2 regions of the Affinirhizobium helianthi genome follow, and region 2 is predicted to be linked to the other one. Evidence: predicted binding sites of a transcription regulator. Region 2 holds the regulator's gene; the other holds the start of a gene.
What was found. Region 2 encodes PhoB, which activates phosphate uptake and scavenging genes when phosphate is short. Its sites were predicted from a motif close to TGTCATNNANCTGTCAT; they were not measured.
Positions count from the first base shown of each region.

Region 1: the regulator PhoB is predicted to act here: its motif matches at 1,482-1,498, upstream of olsB (l-ornithine N(alpha)-acyltransferase).

Region 1 is NZ_JBHUEQ010000004.1:266,932-270,801, reverse strand. It holds gene ACFSE1_RS04680 (NADP-dependent malic enzyme) at 1-502, shown strand, start outside; gene olsB (l-ornithine N(alpha)-acyltransferase) at 563-1,438, opposite strand; gene ACFSE1_RS04670 (hybrid sensor histidine kinase/response regulator) at 1,551-3,644, opposite strand; gene lspA (signal peptidase II) at 3,692-3,870, opposite strand, start outside.
Region 2 is NZ_JBHUEQ010000013.1:27,785-31,654, reverse strand. It holds gene ACFSE1_RS07395 (aspartate aminotransferase family protein) at 1-687, opposite strand, end outside; gene ACFSE1_RS07390 (GcrA family cell cycle regulator) at 1,034-1,657, shown strand; gene phoB (phosphate regulon transcriptional regulator PhoB) at 1,888-2,571, opposite strand; gene phoU (phosphate signaling complex protein PhoU) at 2,600-3,310, opposite strand; gene pstB (phosphate ABC transporter ATP-binding protein PstB) at 3,364-3,870, opposite strand, start outside.

The DNA of each region.
Region 1 (3,870 bases), on a different contig from region 2:
TCGCGGCCGTACCGTTTTCGTGGCCGATACGGCCGTGCATGACATGCCGAGCGCACAGGATCTGGCCGATATAGCCTGCGAGGCGGCACGTCTCGCACGGCGCATGGGCTATGAACCACGCGTGGCAATGCTCGCCTATTCCACCTTTGGCCAGCCGCGCGGCGAGCGCTCGGAACGGGTGCGTGAGGCGGTGGCAATTCTCGACCAACGCCGGGTCAATTTCGAGTATGACGGAGAAATGGCGGCAGATGTGGCGCTGAACGCCGCGCGTCTCGAACAGTATCCGTTCAACCGCCTCTCCGGCACGGCCAATGTTCTGGTGATGCCAGCGATCCATTCCGCATCGATTTCAACGCGCATGCTGGAGGAACTGGGCGGCACCACGCTGATCGGCCCGCTGCTTGTCGGTCTCGACAAATCAGTCCAGATCACCTCGATGGGAGCAAAGGATTCCGACATTGTGAACATGGCGGCGATTGCCGCCTACAACGCCGGAAGCTGAATAGGAAAAGCGCCCGGTGCTATATGCCACCGGGCGCTTTTCACAAAGAAGATTGCGGTATCAGCCGCCGAAGCGACCGGCATCCGCGCCATAATAGTTGATATAGCGGCCCGAGATGGATTCGATAGGCAGCACGATCAACACATCCGTTGTGTTGAAGGCCTGATCCACCACCGCGCCGTTTCCGACCATTGCGCCAAGGCGCAAGTATCCCTTGATCAGCGGCGGCAGCGCCATCAATGCCTGCTTGGAATTGATCGATTCGAGCGGCATCATATCCATGCTTTGAAAGAGTTCCGGCAGGGCAGAAACCGCCCATTCATCCTTCATGCCCACGGTGTGATGCAGGAAGGAGAGAGCCAGAGCATGGTTCTTCGGGTCGGTGCCGGAGAAGGACGCGCAGCCGAACATGGCATGCATGTTGTGGCGCAGGGCATAGGCCCAATTTCCCTGCCAAAGCAGTTCAACCGTGCGCTTGGTGCGGTAGTGCGGCAGCACGCAGGAACGACCCAGCTCCATGAAGCGCTTTTCCGGATGGCGCGCTAGAAGCGGAGCCACATCGTATTCGCTTGCGGAATAGAAGCCGCCGTTTGCCATGGCCACCTCTTGCCGAAGCAGGCGGTAGGTGCCGACAATCTGCTCTTCGGGCTCACCGGTCAATGCCGTATCCACCACCAGAAGATGGTCGCATATTTCGTCGTAGATATCGAAGTCGCGTCTCAATGCCATGGCTTCAGGCGGCAAGGTGGCGCCCATTTCTTCCACGAAGACCTTGTAGCGAATAGCCTGGGCCGATTCGATTTCGCGGCTGTTGCGCGCAAGGCGCGTTTCCATGCTGCCAATTCGGCCAAACACATCAGCAGGCAAGGCAGGCTGCGGCTCCTGCTCGCGCTGGATATCCTCTTGGATTTCTCGCTTGAGAAGATCGACACTCATTGATTCACCGTCCCCGTTGGTGGACTTCATAAAACACCATTATGCGACAGGAAAGTGACGTAACCCGGCGATGTCCAGGATTGATGTAGAACCTGCAACAACACGAATAAGATCAGGTTTTCTGCCGCTGCATTTCCAATAACTGCTTTATCTCGTGCAGCAAACGGTGCGGATCGGCAGGTTTTGGCAAGATGCTTCCTGCCCCTTGAGCGAGTATCCGCTCTTTCAAGGAAGAATCGGTTTCTCCAGAAAGCACCAGAACGGGCGCATTGACACCCTGCCGATGCAGGCTTTGAAGAACATCCGAAAGCTCGCCGCCCGGCATATGCAGATCGGAGACGATGAGATCCGGCCGCGGCTGGGCAGAGGCCGCCTTTTCGAGCGCCACAAGATCGCTCACATGCTGCACACTACAGCCAGCTTTTCTGAGGACGGCACCCACCATCATGGCAGACACCGGATCATCCTCCGCAAAAAGCACCTGAAGCCCAATCGCAAAGGAGGGTTCGGGGACCACACCGCCATCCACAATGACGCTCGCCTTGTGGCTTTGCCCGCCTCCCAACCGGCCTCGCAGAACGTCCACCAGCGACTGCTCTCTCAATGGCCGGATAAGCCAGGCGTCATAGGCATCCCAGCGCTGATGGCCACGCTCTTCCGGGCTGACCAGCAGAATGCGCCTGATACGGCTTGCAACCGGCCCCATTCCATCGACACCACCGATACGATGATCGACAATCATGTCCGTGAAGGCGAGATTCTGACGCGAGGAATTGGAGATGACCCATTCCGCTTCCGATACCGTGCGAACATGGCGGCACCGTCCGCCCAGCGTTTCGATGCTGGCAATCGTCGCCTCCGCCGCAGGACCATCGGGCGCCAGGAGCAGAACCCGCGAAGAGCGCAAAAGCAGCATCCGGTCGCTGCCTTCCTTGCCTGCATCCGCGGAAATGGCAGGCAGGCTGATGGTGAAGGTCGTGCCAATGCCCTTGCGACTGTCAACGGAGAGATCGCCGCCGAACTCCCGCAGGATGCGCGAGGAAATGGACAGGCCAAGCCCCGTTCCACCGCTACGCTCCGCCGCATCGCCAACCTGCTCGAATTCCTCGAAGATACGCTTGCGGTCCTCCTCGTTCATGCCGGGGCCGGTATCCGCGACGGTGATGACCAGCCGCGCCCCTTCCAGATGAACGCGAATCAACACGCCACCGACCTGGGTGAATTTCACCGCGTTGCCGATGACATTGAACAGAACCTGTCTCAGCCGCGCCGGGTCGAAGTCCATCAGGGCTGGCACATCATAGGCGACGGTAGCGCCGATCTCGATGCCCTTCTGGTGGGCGCGCGGAGCCATCATCTCGACCACGCTATCCAGCAATTGGCGTATGTTTTCCGCACGGCTATTCAGGCGGAAGCGGCCTGCCTCTATTGTGGAATAATCGAGAAGATCGTCCACCAGTTGCGCCATGGCGGAACCGGCCTGTGAGATGCCGCCGAGATAGTTGCGCTGCTCCGGCGTCAATTCCGTGTGTTGCAGCAATTGGCTCATGCCGAGAATGCCGTTCAGCGGCGTGCGCAGTTCGTGCACGACGGTCGCGAGCTGACGGCTCTTGGCATGGCTCGATTCCTCCGCCTGAAGCCGCGCTTCGTCTTTGGCGTGGGCGGCCCGCCGCTCCTCGGTCACATCGCGCGCACTGCTGAAGACAAGCTCCCGCCTGGAACCCGGCTCCCGGACCAGCAGGTCCCGCCAGCTGAACACGCGCAACTCTCGATCGATTGACAGTTCAATGTCCATGTCCTGCGTTACCGGACGTTCCGACAGAGGAAGACCAAGCTGCTCGAGGGTGAGGCCCACCGGCTCATCGCAGGTGAGGCTTTCCTTGAACATGCGGTTGGCGGCCAGCACCGTGCCACGGTGATCGCGCACCACCGCCAGCAGGGAAAGCAGATCCTGGCATTCCAGAAATGTCCTGCCTTCCAATGCCACCAGGTCATGCACAGGGCGCCTGTTCTCTGGCGCATCAAGGCCGGGCTTTGATGCAATTCGCCTGAAACGATGCGCGTTCAGATAGGACTTCACGCGCCATAGCAAGCCGCGCCGCGGAGGCTCGTCTCTCGACGCAGAACAATCGGAAGCACCCTCATTCGCTTCCATCGAGTTGAGGGTGGCTCGCAGTCTCTCATGAAGGTCGGCGAGGGTACGCATCTGCGATTGCCTATCACACGATTACTTCCGATTGATTACGATGACTGTCAGTTCCTCGATTTTGCCGTTCGAGAGCCCAGCAGTTCGTCGACAATCACACAGGCGGCACCGACGGTAATGAAACTATCGGCCAGATTGAACACGGCGAATGACCATGTCTCCGTGTAGAACAAGATGTAATCTATGACATGGCCATAGACAAAGCGGTCAATAATATTGCCGATGG
Region 2 (3,870 bases):
CGCAAAGAACTTGCCAGTGCGGCCAACGCCCGTCTGCACCTCATCGAACATCAGAAGCAGGCCGTGGCTATCGCAAAGCGCACGCAGTTCTTTCAGCAATTCCTTCGGCACGACGCGGATACCGCCCTCACCCTGGATCGGCTCGATCAGGATGGCGGCCGTGTTTTCGGTAATGGCAGCCTTCAACGCATCCAGATCGCCGAACGGCACCTGATCGAAACCCTGCGCCTTGGGGCCGAAGCCTTCCAGATACTTCTCCTGACCGCCAGCAGCGATGGTCGCAATCGTGCGGCCATGGAAGGCACCTTCGAAGGTGATGATATGGAACTTCTCAGGATGCCCCTTGGAATAGTGGTAGCGCCGCGCAGTCTTGATGGCGCATTCCAGCGCCTCCGCACCGGAATTGGTGAAGAACACCTTATCCGCGAAAGTGGCATCCACCAGACGGCGCGCCAGGCGCTCCTGATCCGGGATCTCGTAAAGGTTGGAAAGATGCCAGACCTTATCTGCCTGATCCTTCAACGCACCGACGAGATGCGGATGCGCATGACCGCACGAGGTGACGGCCACGCCAGCGCCGAAATCGAGATATCGCTCGCCAGATTCCGTCACGAGCCAGACGCCCTCACCGCGCACAAAACGCAGCGGAGCCCTTGCAAACGTGTCGAAAAGCGCGGCTTCAGCCATGGCGACATCACTCCTTGGGCAGTTGTCTCAAACGGTGTGCGGCATGCGCCGCGTAAAATTAAAATGCCGCCCCAGTGGACGGCGTGGGCACTATCGGCATTTCATCCGCGCGTGTCAACAAATCGCTGGGAATTAAGGGCATTTCAGCATAGGTGCGCAGACGTGACTCACGGTTGAATCGCTGTGGCAAAAATGACTCTGTTGTCAAGCAAGTTGGGGAAAACCCGGAAATCGATTCGCTGCGATTCCGCCGACTCTTGCCACCGAGTCCACCGCCTATTAGGTTAATCATCAATTACTAGACTGCATGCGGCGGAACTAGTCACCGAAAGTATAGATGTAGTACATGCGACGAATTATATTTGTCGCAACGGTGAGTGATTCTGTCTTTTATGCGTGCTCAAGGCGGAGAGACTGCATGAACTGGACAGACGAACGTGTCGAGAAGTTAAAGAGGCTATGGGCCGAGGGCCTGAGCGCCAGCCAGATTGCGGCGCAACTGGGCGGTGTAAGCCGCAACGCTGTGATCGGCAAGGTCCATCGCTTGAACCTGCCGGGCCGCGTGAAAGCAGGCGGCACTGCAACCCCGACACGCGCACCGAAGCGCCCTGCGGCCCCGCAGCAGCGCCCGGCAAGCTTTGCTGCCCGCCCGGCCTCCCAGGCGCCGTTGCGCCAGCCACGCCCAGCCGATATCGCGGCCATGCAGGACGAGATCGAGGCGTCCGCATCGGAACCGAGAATTCTGGAAACGGTTGGAAATTCGGTTGTGCCTATGGCCCGCCGCCTGACCCTGACGGAACTGACCGAGCGCACCTGCAAGTGGCCGGTTGGCGACCCGCTGAAGGACGATTTCCACTTCTGCGGCGCGGAAGCTTGCGACGGTTCGCCTTACTGCAAGTATCACGCCCGTATGGCCTATCAGCCGGTGAATGAGCGTCGCAGAGCCGCCAACGCTGTCGCTCGCGGCTGATACAAGCCGAAAGACATGAAATTAAAAAAGCGGGACATGTGCCCGCTTTTTTTGTGCCTGCCATAACGCTGCCAAAGAAATACCCGGCATCTTTAAAGCGTGTCGCGATCTTTCGGATCCGCTCCCCACGCTTTAAGTTTTTGTTTCACCGCATGTTGTTAGCGCAAAACCGCTGCACGCTTTTGCGCAACATGCTCCAGGCACCGGGCTGCTTTGCAGACATTGGAAATTCAAGCTTCCATGGAATAGCCGGCACCGCGCACCGTGCGGATGACATCCTGCATGTTGGAGAAGTTGAGCGCCTTGCGCAGACGGCCGACATGCACATCAACCGTACGCTCATCCACGTAGATATCGTGGCCCCAGACACCATCCAGCAATTGCGAACGGGAGAAAACACGGCCAGGTGACGCCATGAGAAACTCCAGCAGGCGGAACTCTGTCGGACCCAGGCGCACTTCCCGGCTCTTGCGATGCACGCGATGCGTTTCACGATCAAGCTCGATATCGCCGCAGCGCAGCACGCTGGACAGAACCTCAGGCTTTGCCCGCCGCAGCATGGCCTTCACCCGCGCCATAAGCTCCGGTGTCGAAAAGGGCTTCACCACGTAATCGTCGGCGCCAGTCGCAAGGCCACGAACGCGTTCGTTTTCCTCGCCGCGGGCCGTGAGCATGATGATCGGCAGGCGCTCGGTCTCCGGGCGCATGCGCAACCGGCGGCACAGCTCGATGCCGGACACGCCGGGCAGCATCCAATCCAGGATCAGAAGATCCGGAACGCGCTCCTGAAGGCGGATTTCCGCCTCGTCGCCCCGCAGGATGGTTTCAACCTCATAGCCTTCGGCCTCGAGGTTATAACGCAGGAGGACGCTCAGCGCCTCCTCGTCCTCGACAACAGCGATTTTGGGCAGCATGGCTTTTTCGTACTCCGGCCTGACGCGCTTATTCGGTCACAGCGCCAAGCGTGTTGGACGTATCGTCCTTCGGACGTTCGCCCTGCGGCTGCGCACCCGTCGCGATATAATAGATGGTTTCGGCGATATTGGTCGCGTGATCACCAATGCGCTCGATGTTCTTGGCGCAGAACAGGAGGTGCGTGCAGGTGGTGATGTTGCGCGGATCTTCCATCATGTAGGTCAGAAGCTCGCGGAAGAGCGAGGTGTACATGGCGTCGATTTCCTCGTCGCGCTGGCGAATGGCCTCGGCCTTCTGCGCAGAGCGATTGGCAAACACATCCAGCACTTCCTTGAGCTGGACAAGCGCCAGTTCGGACAGATGTTCGAGGCCCCGCGCCAGCTTGCGCGGCACGCCCGTTCCCTGCACCGCCATGACGCGCTTGGCATTGTTCTTGCCAAGATCGCCAACACGCTCGAGATCGGCTGCAATGCGCAGCGTGCCGATGATTTCGCGAAGGTCCGACGCCATGGGCTGACGCTTGGCGATGGTGACAATCGCCTTTTCCTGGATCTCGCGCTCGGCCGTATCCAGGATCACATCATCCGAGATGACCTTCTGCGCCAGGGCGCCATCGGCATTGACCAGCGCGCGCACGGCATCGGCACACATCTGTTCGGCAAGGCCACCCATCTCGGAGATGCGGCGGTTCAGGTATTTCAGCTCTTCATCAAAGGCTGACATGATATGCGATGACATGAATTTTTCCTCGGATCTGGCGTTATCGAAGCGGTCAGGATGCGGTCTCAGGGTCAGCCGAAGCGGCCCATGATGTAATCCTGCGTGCGCTGATCGTCCGGGTTGGTAAACATCTTGTCGGTATCGTTCTCTTCCACCAGCTGGCCCAGATGGAACATGGCCGTGCGCTGCGACACGCGCGCCGCCTGCTGCATGGAGTGTGTGACGATCACGATGGTGTAGTTGGTCCGCAGTTCGTGGATCAGCTCTTCCACCTTGGCTGTCGCAATCGGGTCAAGCGCCGAGCAGGGCTCATCCATCAGGATGACTTCCGGCGAAACGGCGATCGCACGCGCGATGCAGAGGCGCTGCTGCTGGCCGCCGGACAGGCCGGTGCCGGATTCATGCAGGCGATCCTTCACCTCGTTCCAGAGACCTGCTCTTTGCAGGCTGGCTTCCACGATCTGGTCCATATCCGCCTTGTTGCGGGCGAGACCATGAATGCGCGGGCCGTAGGAGATGTTCTCGTAGATCGACTTCGGGAACGGGTTCGGCTTCTGGAACACCATGCCGACGCGGGC